3 regions of the Arthrobacter sp. NPDC093125 genome follow, and region 1 is predicted to be linked to each of the others. Evidence: predicted binding sites of a transcription regulator. Region 1 holds the regulator's gene; each other region holds the start of a gene.
The links. The regulator HrcA, encoded in region 1, represses chaperone genes, less so after heat shock. The targets are predictions, from matches to a motif close to TTNGCACTCGNNNNNNNCGAGTGCNAA.
Positions count from the first base shown of each region.

Region 2: a site for HrcA is predicted at 1,393-1,419, ahead of groES (co-chaperone GroES). Genes of this name have one in related genera too.
Region 3: a site for HrcA is predicted at 3,102-3,128, ahead of ACIP9X_RS08010 (Hsp20/alpha crystallin family protein). Genes of this name have one in related genera too.

Region 1 covers NZ_JBIVOQ010000005.1:244,281-248,930, forward strand. Annotated here, with positions in the region: gene ACIP9X_RS12760 (DUF3097 domain-containing protein) at 28-882, opposite strand; gene hrcA (heat-inducible transcriptional repressor HrcA) at 1,091-2,104, shown strand; gene dnaJ (molecular chaperone DnaJ) at 2,161-3,288, shown strand; gene ACIP9X_RS12775 (16S rRNA (uracil(1498)-N(3))-methyltransferase) at 3,291-4,061, shown strand; gene ACIP9X_RS12780 (GerMN domain-containing protein) at 4,120-4,650, opposite strand, start outside.
Region 2 covers NZ_JBIVOQ010000002.1:479,320-483,969, reverse strand. Annotated here, with positions in the region: gene ACIP9X_RS06705 (SAM-dependent methyltransferase) at 1-894, opposite strand, end outside; gene ACIP9X_RS06700 (hypothetical protein) at 947-1,348, shown strand; gene groES (co-chaperone GroES) at 1,579-1,872, shown strand; gene groL (chaperonin GroEL) at 1,960-3,570, shown strand; gene ACIP9X_RS06685 (acyltransferase family protein) at 3,914-4,650, shown strand, end outside.
Region 3 covers NZ_JBIVOQ010000003.1:159,864-164,513, reverse strand. Annotated here, with positions in the region: gene nhaA (Na+/H+ antiporter NhaA) at 1-370, shown strand, start outside; gene ACIP9X_RS08020 (histidine phosphatase family protein) at 700-1,458, shown strand; gene ACIP9X_RS08015 (NAD(P)H-hydrate dehydratase) at 1,508-2,419, shown strand; gene ACIP9X_RS08010 (Hsp20/alpha crystallin family protein) at 2,600-3,022, opposite strand; gene ACIP9X_RS08005 (GlsB/YeaQ/YmgE family stress response membrane protein) at 3,307-3,567, shown strand; gene ACIP9X_RS08000 (hypothetical protein) at 3,800-4,222, shown strand; gene ACIP9X_RS07995 (CBS domain-containing protein) at 4,346-4,650, shown strand, end outside.

The DNA.
Region 1 (4,650 bases):
CGGACAGGGCGGCAACCGCGGCCTCAGCTAGGGCACCGTAAGGAAGTCGATGACTTCCTCCACCCTGCCCAGCAGGGCCGGTTCGAGATCGGCGTAGGTGCGGACCGCCCCCAGCAGCTTCTGCCAGCCCAGCCCGATGTCTTCCTTCGTCTCGTGCGGCCAGCCAAAGGCTGCGAGGATCCCGGTCTTCCAGTCGGTGCCGCGGGGGATCACGGGCCACTGTGGGATGCCGAGGACCGACGGCCGGATCGCCTGCCACACGTCCACGTAGGGGTGGCCCACAATGAGAACATTTCCCGCCGCGCCGGGAGAGGCCATGACGGCGTCCGCGATGCGGGACTCCTTGGAATCGGGGACCAGATGGTCCACGAGGACTCCCAGCCTGCGGCCGGGCCCCGGGCGGAACGCCGCCACGGCGCCCGCCAGATCGTCAATGCCGTGCAGGGGCTCGACGACGATGCCCTCCACCCGGAGGTCATCACCCCAGACCTTCTCAACGAGTTCGGCGTCGTGCTTTCCCTCAACCCAGATGCGGCTGGCCTTGGCCACCTGGGCGCGCTGGCCCTCGACGCGGACGGACCCGGAGGCCGTCCGGCCGGGCGGAACCAAGCCTGCCTTTTTGGCGGCCGGCGCAGGAGGCATCAGCCGGATGGGCCGGCCTTCCAGCAGGAACCCGAAACCGAGTTTGAAGGAGCGTGATTTGCCGCGCCGGTCCTCAAGGGCCACAACGTGCATGCCGCCTGACTTCTCCACCCGGACCACAGCACCCACCCAGCCGGACTGGACATCTTCAAGCACCATCCCGCGCTCGACTGGAACCTCGGGCAGCTCGTTCTTGGCGGGCGCTGAAATTTCCTGCGGGCCCCAGGACTGGTACTGCATCGATAACACCGCTTTGCACTAGGAGTCGGCCGCCCGTCACAGGAAAGGCCTCCGGCGGACACGGCTCCGGATTTCGCCCGAAGCGGTACCAATGCTAACAACGGGCGGACTCATATTAGACTTGTTAGCACTTAGGGATGTCGAGTGCTAACCATGACGCCGGGCAATGCCCTGCTGGTGCCCAGGAACGGTCGATCGGAGGTGGATTGTGAGCGAACCGCGCAAGCTTGAAGTGCTGCGCGCCATTGTCGAGGACTACGTTCATTCCCGCGAACCCGTGGGATCCAAGGCGCTTGTTGAGCGCCACCACCTGGGCGTTTCCAGTGCAACCATCCGCAACGACATGGCAGCCCTGGAAGATGAGGGACTCATTACTGCACCGCATACCAGCGCCGGCAGGATTCCCACTGACAAGGGGTACCGGCTGTTCGTTGACCAGATCTCGGCTGTCAAGCCGCTGTCTGCCGCTGAGCGGCGGGCGATCCAGTCACTGCTGGAGGGCTCCGAGGATCTCGACGACGTCCTTGACCGTACGGTAAGGCTCCTGGCGCAACTGACCAACCAGGTCGCCGTCGTGCAGTATCCGCACCTGAGCCGGGCCGTGGTGCGGCACATCGAATTCGTTCAGATGGCGCCCCGCAAGGTCCTGATCGTGCTGATTGCCGACTCGGGGAAGGTCGAGCAACGTGTCATCGACGTCGGCCAGGAACTCAGCGATGATGCGCTGACGTCACTCCGCACCCGCTTCCTCACCGGCCTTGCCGGCACTCCGCTGACCCTGCTGCCCCAGCACTCGGCGGCTGTCGTCGCAGGCTGCGCCCCCAACGAGCGCCCTGCGGCGCACGCCCTGAGCAAGGCCCTCGAAGCGCTCTCGCACAGCAGCCGGGAAGACCGCATGGTCATGGCCGGCACGGCCAACCTCGCGCGGTCCAATGTCGACTTCCCGCTCAGCATCGGCCCCGTACTCGAGGCGCTCGAGGAGCAGGTGGTCATGCTCCGCCTCCTCAGCGAGATGGCCCAGGACCACCGCGGCATCGCTGTCAGCATTGGACGGGAAAACCCCTACGACGGCCTGGCCGAGGCGTCGGTGGTCGCCACCGGCTACGGGCCGGACGCCACCGCCAAGGTCGGCATCCTCGGGCCCACCCGCATGGACTATCCCACCACCATGGCCGCCGTTCGAGCGGTGGCCCGCTACCTTTCGAGGATTCTCGGCCCGTAACCGCACGGTCCGTGACCCCGGCACCCCAGGCACCATAACCAGGAGAAGATACAGACTTGAGCAGCCACTACGACGTTCTCGGAGTCTCCCCGGAAGCCACCGGAGAAGAAATCAAAAAGGCCTACCGCAAGCTGGCCCGTACCCTGCACCCGGACGTCAACCCGGGCCCGGAGGCTTCTGACCGCTTCAAGGCCGTCACGCACGCCTACGAGGTGCTTTCGGATCCGCAGAAGCGGCGGGTCTATGACACTACGGGCAACGAGAACGGCACGGACAACGGCTTCGGCGGGGGCAGCTACGCTGGCCAGGGTTTCGCGTTCCAGGACATTTTCGACACCTTCTTCGGCGCCGGCGGCACGGCCGGCCCCGCCTCACGCGTCCGCCGCGGACAGGACGCCCTCATCAGCGTTCGCATCGACCTGCGCGACGCCGTCTTTGGCGCGAACAAGAAGCTCGAGGTTGACACCGCCGTCGTCTGCCCCACCTGTGAGGGTTCCTGCTGCCGTGAAGGCACGCATCCGGAGCGCTGCGACATCTGCGGCGGCAGCGGCCAGGTGCAGAGGGCAGTCCGCTCCATCCTCGGCCAGGTCATGACGTCCGCGCCCTGCGGCTCCTGCGAAGGCTTCGGCACCGTCATCAAGGATCCCTGCAACGAGTGCAGCGGCCAGGGCCGCATCCGCAGCCGCAGGTCCCTGACCATCAAGGTTCCTGCCGGCGTCGCCACCGGTACCCGGATCCAGCTGTCCGGACAGGGCGAGGCGGGCCCGGCCGGCGGACCGGCAGGTGACCTCTACGTCGAAATCCGGGTCAACAACGACCCGACGTACGTCCGCGACGGCGACGATCTGCACGCCACCCTGCACATCCCCATGACCGCCGCCGCGCTGGGCACCGAACTGAGCCTGGACACGTTCGACGGAAAGCAGGACATCGACGTCAAGGCCGGAACGCAGTCGGGTGAGATCATCACCCTCCGCGGCCTGGGAGTGACGCACCTGCGCGGTTACGGCCGCGGTGACCTCAAGGTCCATCTGCAGGTTGAAACACCCACGAAACTCGATCCCGCCCAGGAGGACCTGCTGCGGCAGTTGGCCAAGCTCCGCGGCGAGCAGTACTCCGAGGGCAAGTTGGCCGCGAGCGGCGGCGTTTTCGCGAAGCTCCGGGACCGCTTCGGTAACCTGTAGCGGTGAGCAACCCGGTATTCTTTACGCCCGCAGGCTCCTTGGATGAGGTACGCGAGGGTTCGCTGTTCGTGCTGGACGGTGCCGAAGCGCGGCACGCCGTGACAGTCAAGCGGCTGGCCGTGGGGGAGCCTGTGGACATTGCCGACGGCGCCGGGCGGCGCCTCACGGGCACGGTCACCAAGGTGGCGCCGGCGGTACTGACCGTCGAATGTTCATCCGTCACGGCGGAGGACCGCCCTGCCGTCCGCCTGGTGCTCGTCCAGGCCCTGGCCAAGGGCGACCGCGATGAACTGGCGATCGAGACTGCCACGGAGCTGGGCATCGATGCGGTAATCCCGTGGCAGTCCGACCGGTCGATCGTCCGATGGAAGGGCGACAGGGCTGCCAAGGCCCTCGGCAAGTGGCAGTCGGCGGTCTCTGCCGCGGCCAAGCAGGCCCGGCGGGCCTGGATCCCCGGGGTGCGTGCCGCCGTCGACACCTCCGGCCTCGTGAAGCAGGTGGAGGACGCCGCGCTGGCCGTGATCCTCCATGAAGACGCCGTCAGGCCCCTGCGCGGAGTGCTGGAGGCGTGGCAGGAAGCCGGGCGCCAGAATCAGGACCCCTGCGACGTGCTGCTGATCGTCGGGCCGGAAGGCGGCATTAGCCCGCGGGAAGTCACGAAGCTTTGCAGCGCCGGGGCGGTCACTGCCCTCCTGGGACCGCACGTGCTCCGGTCGTCAACGGCCGGGCCGGCCGCCGTCGTCGTCGCAAGTGATGTCCTGGGCCGCTGGTAGCGGCACAACAGGCTGCCGCATCAGCGCCGACTGTCACTAACGTCCGCGGCTAATACAGCTAGCGGACTGAAAAGCCCCTGGTGTCTACATTGGGCTCGTTATCGGGCCGGCTGGGATCAACCTGGGAGACGCGGATCTCGTAATCGCCGGGCGCCAGCTTCACGGTGACGCTGAAGATGCCCGACGCCTCGGCCTCTGTGGCGGCCGTGGCCTCGCCGTCCAGGTACTTCTCTTTCTCGCGGTTCTCCTGGACTTTCAGGATCTGCCATTGCAGCTTTCCGCCGGGAACGGTGTTGCGGCCGTTGATCTTGACGCGGCCGTCGGCAACCTCGACGCCTTCCTGGGGATCGATGATCCACACCGGAGCGACCATGCCCACACTGCGGGGCATCGGTGCGCCAAGCTTGACGTGCTTAAAGGCGTGGTAGTCCGTATGCCCGTCCACAAGGATCACGACTTCAAGCTGCTGGGCGGCGTCGACCAGGCCGGAGCTCGCTCCCGCGGCGGTCGCCGTATACACGAGCTGCTGGATGGCGCGCTGCGCCATGTCCGCGTCCAGATTGCTGTTGAAGGCATCGGCGGAAACATC
Region 2 (4,650 bases), on a different contig from region 1:
CACGAGCCCGGCGCGGATCACGGCGCCATCGGGCTCATAAAGGAAACCTTCGACCGGTCCCACCGGAGCTGCCGGGCCGCCGTCGAAATCCTCGCCGCTGGTGAGTTCCGCCGCCCCTGCCGGGCCGAGCAGGAGCGCCGCCCGCCGCACTCCCGGCCGGGACACCGCATTGAACCAGAGCGTCACTTCCGTGACGTCGCCGCCCACGGACACCCACTGGGCCTCGCAGCCCGCCGGAATGGATTCGTGCGGCATGCCCGGGCCCATCTTGACGCCGACCGCCCGGCCCGCCGCCGCGAGGGACTCCACAAAGGACAGCGGCGGCGAAAAAGCCTCGGGGTCCCAGATCCTCTTGGTTCCGGACGTGGACGTCGTGCGCCGCGCCGGATCCAGCCAGACCCCGTCAGCGTCACCCAGCGGAACGGAAGTGGCGTCCGAATGCACCACCGTGGCGTGCGGAAACGGAATGAGGTTGATAGTGGCGCAGGCGGCCGTGGTTTCATCCATCTCCACAGCGGTCACCGCGACGTCCAGGGAAGCCAGTGCCATGGCGTCAGCACCCAGGCCGCACCCCAGGTCGGCCACGTGCCGGACGCCCGCCTCCGCGAAGCGCTGGGCGTGCCGGGCGGCCACGTTGAGCCGGGTCGCCTGCTCCAGGCCGGCCTGGGTGAACAGCATCTGGCGGGCGAATTCGCCGAACTTGCCCTCGGCCTTGGTCCGGAGGCGCGACTGCGTCAGCACGGCGGAGACCAGCTCGGGGGAGTGGCCCGCCTTGCGGAGACTGGAAGCAAGCGCCATGGACGCGTCCTCGCGGTAGGGACCAAGCGATGCCAGCAGCTGCCACCCTTCCTCGGTCAGAAGCTGTGCGATCTGGTCCTGCGGTGCGTCAGACATGCGTTCAAGCCTAGTGGAGTACAGGCGGCGGCTTCCCGATAGGGTGGTCTGAATGGAATTCAGCGCAGCGCCCAGCCCAGACAAGCCCGCCGACAACCAGACCGGTCCGGTCCGTTACTCACATCCCGCCCGGTATGCCCGCCCTGTGCTGATTGCAGGCGTGGGCGGTGCCATCGTCTGCCTCGTCCTGCTGGGCATCATCTTCCTGCTGGACTCCTTCAACTCCACCGTTTATTCCGTAGGCGGCAAGAACATCAACGACGCGACCGATGAAGCCCGCCAGATCCGGGACCTGTACGCAGGCGCGCGCATCGGAGCCGTGGTGTTCCTCATAGCCTCGGCGCTCGCCGCAGCCGCTGCCGCCGTCGCACTGGTCCGCTGGGGAAAGAACGGTTCATTCGCTGCGGACGACGGCGGCGAGGATGTCGGGTTCGATGCCCTCACCGGCCGCTGAAGGGCGACTTTCCGCCCGTTCCGCCTGTTACAGCAGATGAACTTCTGGCACTCGCCTTGACCGAGTGCTAACCCCTTACATAGAGTCATCATTAGCACTCTCCCTAGGAGGGTGCTAACACATGAAGAACTGCCAGCCTGGCTGCTGCCGGCACCGCGACGACGGTCTGCCGCCAAGGCACCACAGTTTTACTGTCCATGAATTTTTGCTGACGAAAAGGAGAGGTCCGAGTGTCGGTCTCTATTAAGCCTCTTGAGGATCGTATTGTTGTCCGCCCGCTCGAAGCCGAGCAGACCACGGCTTCCGGCCTGGTTATCCCGGACTCCGCACAGGAGAAGCCGCAGGAAGGCGAAGTTGTAGCAGTTGGCCCCGGCCGCTTCGAGGACGGCAACCGCGTTCCGGTTGACGTAGCCATCGGCGACGTTGTCATCTACTCCAAGTACGGCGGAACCGAAGTCAAGACCGGCGGCGAGGAGTACCTCGTGCTGTCTGCCCGCGACGTTCTGGCAATCGTCGTTAAGTAACTCTTTGGATCCCCGTGCCGCCGGTGCTGCCTGACTTTTGTCTGGCTCACCAGCGGCGCGGGGTTCTGTCTTGAAAGGACAAAACCCATGGCAAAGCAGCTTGCGTTCAACGACGCTGCCCGCCGGTCTCTTGAAGCCGGCATCGACAAGCTCGCAAACACGGTCAAGGTGACGCTTGGTCCCCGCGGCCGCAATGTCGTGCTGGACAAGAAGTGGGGCGCTCCCACCATCACCAACGACGGCGTGACCATCGCCCGTGAGGTTGAGCTCGAGGACCCGTACGAGAACCTTGGCGCCCAGCTGGCCAAGGAAGTCGCCACCAAGACAAACGACGTCGCCGGCGACGGCACCACCACCGCCACAGTGCTGGCACAGGCCCTGGTCAAGGAAGGCCTGCGCAACGTAGCTGCCGGTGCCGCCCCGGGCCAGATCAAGCGCGGCATCGAGGTTTCCGTTGAAGCCGTGGCCGCCCGCCTGCTCGAAAACGCCCGCCCCGTTGAAGGCACCCAGGTCGCCAACGTGGCTGCCATCTCCGCCCAGAGCGAGGAAATCGGCGAGCTCCTGGCCGAAGCGTTCGGCAAGGTCGGCAAGGATGGTGTGATCACCATCGAGGAATCCTCCACCACGCAGACCGAACTGGTCCTCACCGAGGGTATGCAGTTCGACAAGGGCTACCTCTCCCCGTACTTCGTCACCGACGCGGAGCGCCAGGAAGCCGTCCTCGAGGACGCCCTCATCCTGATCAACCAGGGCAAGATCTCCGCCATCCAGGAGTTCCTGCCGCTGCTGGAAAAGGCGCTGCAGAGCTCCAAGCCGCTGTTCATCATCGCTGAGGACATCGAGGGCGAGGCCCTGTCCACGCTGATCGTCAACCGCCTCCGCGGCACCCTGAACGTCGTTGCCGTCAAGGCTCCGGGCTTCGGTGACCGCCGCAAGGCCATGCTGCACGACATCGCCACCCTCACCGGTGCGCAGGTTGTCTCGCCGGAGCTCGGCCTGAGCCTGGACACTGTCGGCCTCGAGGTGCTCGGCACCGCACGGCGCATCACGGTCACCAAGGACAACACCACCATCGTCGACGGCGCCGGTACGGAAGAGGACGTCGCAGCACGGGTTGCCCAGCTGCGCGCCGAGCTGACCCGCACTGACTCCGACTGGGACCGCGAGAAGCTGCAGGAGCGCTTGGCCAAGCTGGCCGGCGGCATCGGCGTGATCAAGGTCGGCGCTGCCACCGAGGTTGAGCTCAAGGAAAAGAAGCACCGCATCGAAGATGCCGTTTCCTCCACCCGCGCTGCCCTCGAAGAAGGCATCGTGGCCGGTGGCGGCTCGGCGCTGATCCACGCGCTGAAGGCACTCGACGAGGACCTGGCAGTCACGGCCCTCGAAGGTGACGCGGCAGCTGCCGTCGGGATTGTCCGCCGTGCCCTGGTCCAGCCGCTGCGCTGGATCGCCCAGAACGCCGGCCACGACGGCTACGTCGTGGCTGCCCGGGTTGCCGAGCAGGAAAACAACAACGGCTTCAACGCCAAGTCCGGCGAGTACCAGGACCTGATCGCGGCCGGTGTCATCGACCCCGTCAAGGTCACCCGCGCGGCCCTGCGCAACGCGGCTTCCATCGCTGCGCTGGTGCTCACCACCGAAACCCTCGTGGCTGAGAAGCCGGCCGAGGAAGACGAGCACGCAGGCCACAGCCACTAGGCTGCAGTCCGTTCAACCGGTTCGTCAGGAAGCCCGGTCCAGCAGTTGCTGGACCGGGCTTCCTTCGTTCCATCCGGCGTTCCACTGCACGTGCTTAGTCTGAGAGTCCGGTCACATCCGGCGTGTTCAACTGGTTCGAAAAATCACGAAACGGTAACGTAGATGCTTTGTGCTGCCGTTTGAGGGATTGTCTGTGCCAGAAACGAGAACGACGGAACCGGCAGGTGCCCTGCCGCGCAAGGACGCACCACAGGAAACCGGCCACCAGCCGCGGGCCGCACGGCTGAAGGCAAAAGCCGGATACCGGCCCGAAGTCCAGGGCCTGCGTGCCCTCGCTGTGCTCATGGTGGTCACCTACCATGTCTGGCTGGGACGCGTTTCCGGCGGCGTGGACATCTTCCTGCTGGTCTCCGCCTTCCTGCTGACCCTGTCCTTCGTCCGCAAAGTGGAGAACGGCACCCCGCTGCGCCTCGTAAGCCACTGGCTGCACCTGTTCAAGCGGCTGATCCCGGCCGCCGTCGTGGTGATCCTCGGTGTCCTGGCCGGCACCTGGCTGATCATTCCGCAAAGCCGCTGGCCCGACGTCCTGAACGAAGCGTGGGCATCACTGCTCTACCGGCAGAACTGGCTGCTCGCCGAAACGGCCGTGGACTACTACGCCCAGGACCACTCAGGCGCCAGCCCGTTGCAGCATTTCTGGTCCCTCTCCATCCAGGGCCAGGTGTTTATTCTCTGGCCGCTCATCTTCGCCGCCGCCGCACTGATCCGCCGATTCCTGCAGAGACGGTTCCGGCAGAAACGCCGGGACGTCAGCTACCGGCAGGTGCTGCTGGTGGCCTTCGGCGGCCTCTTCGCCGCCTCCCTGATCTTCTCGATCGAACAGACCTACACGAACCAGGCGTACGCCTACTTCGACACCCGCACCAGGCTCTGGGAGTTCGCCCTCGGATCCCTGCTGGCGCTGTCCCTGCCGTACCTCAAGCCCGGCAGGGTGCTCCGGGTTGTGCTGGGCTGGGCGGGCCTGGTGGCCATGATCTCCTGCGGCCTGGTCCTGACCGTGGACCGTTCCTTCCCCGGCTT
Region 3 (4,650 bases), on a different contig from region 1:
CGGCATCGTCCTGGCACTGGTCCTCGGCAAACCCATCGGCATCATGGGCACCACTTGGCTGCTCACAAAAACCACGAAGGCCCGGCTTGACGGCTCCTTCAAGTGGATCGACGTCTTCGGCGTCTCGCTCCTGGCCGGTATTGGATTTACGGTCTCCCTGCTGGTGGCGGAGCTCAGCTTCGGCCACGGCAGCATCCACGACGACCACGCCAAAGTCGGCATCCTCTCGGCCTCCCTGCTGGCCGCCGTCCTCGCCACCGTGGTGCTGCGGACCAGGAACCGCCAGTACCGCCTGGCCGAAGCGGAGGAAAAGATTGACAGCGACCTCGACGGAATCCCGGACGTCTACCAGAAGGACAGAACCTCCTGACGCAGTGACTTCACCCAACTCGGTAGCAGATCAGGTCGTTCCCACGCCTCAGAACAGCCACAGCTGCCACCTAGTTTCTCAGCTGCGGGTTAGTTGGGTGGCAGCGAGGGTACGGCGCTAGTAACGTGGAGCAATCGCAGGCCAAGCGCGAACCGGGAGTGGACATCGTGGGCAATGACGGACAAGGCAGCATCGATCAGCGCGGAATTGACCAGCACGGCGTCGACCAGCGCAGAGTTTACGGACGAGTTGCGGAGCAGAGCGGCGGCAGCGAAAACGGCCAAAGCAACGACGGCCAGCGCAGCCAGCATCAGCAGAGCGACCGGAGCATGCCCGCAGGCTGGAATGCCGGAGCGGTGGAACTCATCCTGGTCCGGCACGGCGAGAGCCAGGGTAATGTGGCCGCCTCCGACGCGCAGGCGGCAGGCCTGGACGAGATCGACGTCCCCGCCCGCGACGCCGACGTCGAACTCTCCGACACCGGCCGGGAGCAGGTGCAGGCCCTGGGCCACGCACTGGCAGCCACTCCCGAGGAGCTGCGTCCCGACGTCGTCATCTCCTCGCCGTACATGCGCGCCTACCAGACCGCCGACATAGCAGTCCAGACAGCGGCGTGGCCGCTGACCGTCCGCACCGACGAACGGCTCCGTGACCGCGAGCTCGGCATCCTGGACAAGCTGACCAGCATCGGCGTGGAGAACCGGTTTCCGGAGGAGGCAGAACGACGGCGGTGGCTGGGTAAGTTCTACTACCGCCCGCCGGGCGGGGAATCCTGGGCGGACGTGGCGCTGCGGGTGCGTTCGGTGCTCGACGAACTGAATGCGCTGGGCAGCGGGCACCGTGTGATGCTGGTCTGCCACGACGCCGTCGTGATGCTGTTCCGCTACGTCCTGGAAGGCATGTCCGAACGGGAACTGCTGGACCTCGCCGCGGGCACGTCCGTCCTCAACGCCTCGCTCACCCGGTACGTGCGGCCGGAAGGTGCGGGGCCGTGGACGCTGGAGAGCTTCAACGTGGCCGAGCATCTGGAACAGCAGGGCGTCCAGGTCACCGAGCACGCAGGAGATGCCAGTGTCCACCCAAAGTGAGGCTCGGTCATCCAAGGAAACTGCCGGGCAGGACGCGCCCCCGGCCCAGATCACGCCGTCGCTGCTGCGCGACTGGCCGCTCCCCAGCCCGGGAGCGGACAAGTATTCGCGCGGGGCGGTGCTGGTGATCGGCGGCGCCCGGCGGACTCCCGGGGCCACGCTGCTCGCCGGAATCGCGGCGCTCCGCGCCGGTGCCGGCAGGCTGACGCTTGCGGTGCCTGAATCTGTGGCCGTGCAACTGGCCGTCACCCTCCCGGAAGCCGGGGTCATCGGGCTCCGGGAATCCGCTGGAGGATCCCTGGGATCCGAAGGCCTGGAGGCGCTGCTCGAGGACTTTGATGCTGCGGATGCGGTGCTCATCGGCCCCGGGCTGGACGACATCGACGGCACCGAGGCGCTGCTCAGGGAGCTGCTCCGGCACGAGGCAGCGCGCACCTCCGACCAGGACGACGACGGCGGGTCCGCCGCCATTGTTCTCGACGCCTACGCGCTGGGCTGCCTTCCCAAGCTGCTGGACGACCTTGACCCGTGGGCAGGCCGGCTCATTCTCACGCCGAACCCCACCGAAGCTGCCATTTTGCTCGGCCGGGACGCGGACCTGGGCGACGAAGAAGCCCTGGCGGCCGCCGTCGTCGAAATCGCCGGGAAATACCAGGCCGTGGTGAGCTGCCAGGGCCTCATCGCCAGGCCGCCGGGCGGCGACGCGCCGGAAGCCGCGGAACGGTGGCAGATCACCACCGGCTACGGCGGGCTGGGTACGTCGGGCAGTGGCGACGTCCTGGCCGGAGCCATTGCCGGGCTGCGCGCACGCGGCACCACCGATGCGCAGGCCACCTGCTGGGGCACGCACCTGCACGCCGCCGCCGGCGACAGGCTCGCAAGCCGCCTCGGTAGCCTCGGATTCCTGGCCCGCGAACTGTCCGACGAGCTGCCTCCCCTGATGATGGAGCTGAATACGTAGCCGGCAGGCGCACAGCTTGCAGGCACAGGGTCGGCCCGGAGCCGAACGGCCCCGGGCCGACCCTCTACGGGAGAAATCCGGACTTCTGCCTGTGCGCCTAAGCGCGATGGCGTGCTCCCGGGCTAACCGCCCAATTAGGCAGACAACGCGTTCGCCGGATCCTCCCTGGCTCGCCGGAGGCTAGGCGTTAATTTCCTGCCGGGCCCCCTTGGTTTCGATTTCGATCTTCCGCGGCTGGGCCTTCTCCGCAACCGGAATCCGCAGAGTCAGCACGCCGCCGTCGTAACTGGCCTTGATGTTTTCCGTATCCAGGGTGTCCCCCAGGATCAGCTGCCGGCTAAACACACCGCGGGGACGCTCGGAGGCAATCATCTCCGTTTCCTTGCCTACGGGGTCAGGACGTTCAGCCTTCACCGTCAGGACGTTCCGTTCGATGTCCAGATCGACGGAGTCAACGTTCACGCCGGGCAGATCGAAGGCCACAACGAATTCCTTGTCCTCCTGCCACGCATCCATCGGCATGGCGGCCGGACGCGCCGTTGTGCCAAGAACCTGCTGGGCGAGCCTGTCCAGCTCGCGGAACGGATCGGTGCGCATCAACATGGCTTCCCTCCTCATGGGTGAGACGGTCCATTCAGTTATCACTACCAGCCAGATCTGTATCAGCTGGTATAGATTTTTTATAGCACTGAGGATAGGGGTGTGCAAGGGGCTGTGGAAGAATTTTTGCAACTTCCGGACCGCTGGCGGCGGCCCTCCAAGGGACGGGGGCGCGCAACCCGTTTAGGAAGTATGCTTACCATCGGACAACATACCTACTTAGCATTGGCCTGGCGTCCGGATGGTTCCGGAGCTGAAGGCCGACGCACCGCATAAGGAGTAACGCCATGATTGGATTCATCGTCGCCGGGCTCGTCATCGGAGCCCTCGCCCGCCTGATCAAACCCGGCAAGCAGAACCTGGGGCTTGGGGCCACCCTGCTGCTCGGCCTCGCAGGATCAGTCATTGGCGGCGTCATCGCCAGCCTGCTCGGAACGGGCAACATTTTCGAGCTGAACGTTCTCGGGTTCATCGTTGCCGTCATTGCCGCCGTCCTGCTGATCGGCGTTGCCGAAAGCGTCGCCGGCCGCCGCCGGATCCGCCGTTAAACCCACGCTTCACGGGTAGCCGGCCACGCCTGAGGGCGGGCCGGCTACCTGCGCTGAGTTCTGCCGGCGCCGCAAGAATTCCGCCAGCGTTGGCCTCAGTGCCACCCTTGGCCCCGCACGCCCCAGCCGCCCAGCGCCTACTCTTGTTTGCCTGCGCGGCGAGCGCTATTTTAAGCGTGGGATTGAGCTCAAGCAGTCAGGGCACAGAGACCCCATAACCAGGAGCGTGTCAGTGTCGACCATCTCCAATGCAAAACTTCCCGGTGAAGCCCACCGTCCGCCGGGCGACAGATTATGGTGCTCAGAATGCCGCACCGACGAGCACCTGATCGTCGAGTCCATCGAAGCCTTGCACCCCGCTCAGGACGGCCTGGTGGACGTGTCCTACACCTGCATCGAATGCGACTACTTCTACGGACACCCGGCAAGCATCCACGACGTTGCTGCCGTCCTGAACCGGCACGGCCAGATGATGGGCGTCCTGCAGTTCGGTGGCGAATACTTCCACTGCGGCACTCCCATGACGTCGGTCAGCTCTGGAACCAGCAGCATCCCCGGCGAGGAGCTGTCGCTGCGCCACACGATCCACGACGTCCACCTCCCCACCCGCCTGCTCCGCTGCGGATGTGGCTTTCAAATGGAGGTTCCGGACTAGACCCGGACCGCAAACGGCGGGGTGCCGCCGTCGGACTTTGCTGGTAACCGGCCCACGCAAGGTGAATAGGAAGCGCCGACGGCGGCCTGCCGGCGGTGCCGGAATTGGTGAGGAGATATGGATATGGCCGTCAAGGCACGCGACATTATGACCGGCGGTGCGGAATGCGTCGGCGAAAATGAGACCCTCGAGCAGGCAGCCAGGAAGATGAAAGAGCTCGACGTCGGTGCGCTTCCAATTTGCGGTGAAGACAACAGGCTGAAGGGCATGGTCACGGACCGGGACATCGCGATCAAATGCGTCGCCGAGGGCGGCGACCCGCGTACCGCAAAGGCGGGCGACTTCGGGGAAGGCAAGCCCGTAACCATCGGCGCCGACGACTCCATCGAGGAAGCCATTAGGACCATGCAGGAGCACCGGGTCCGGCG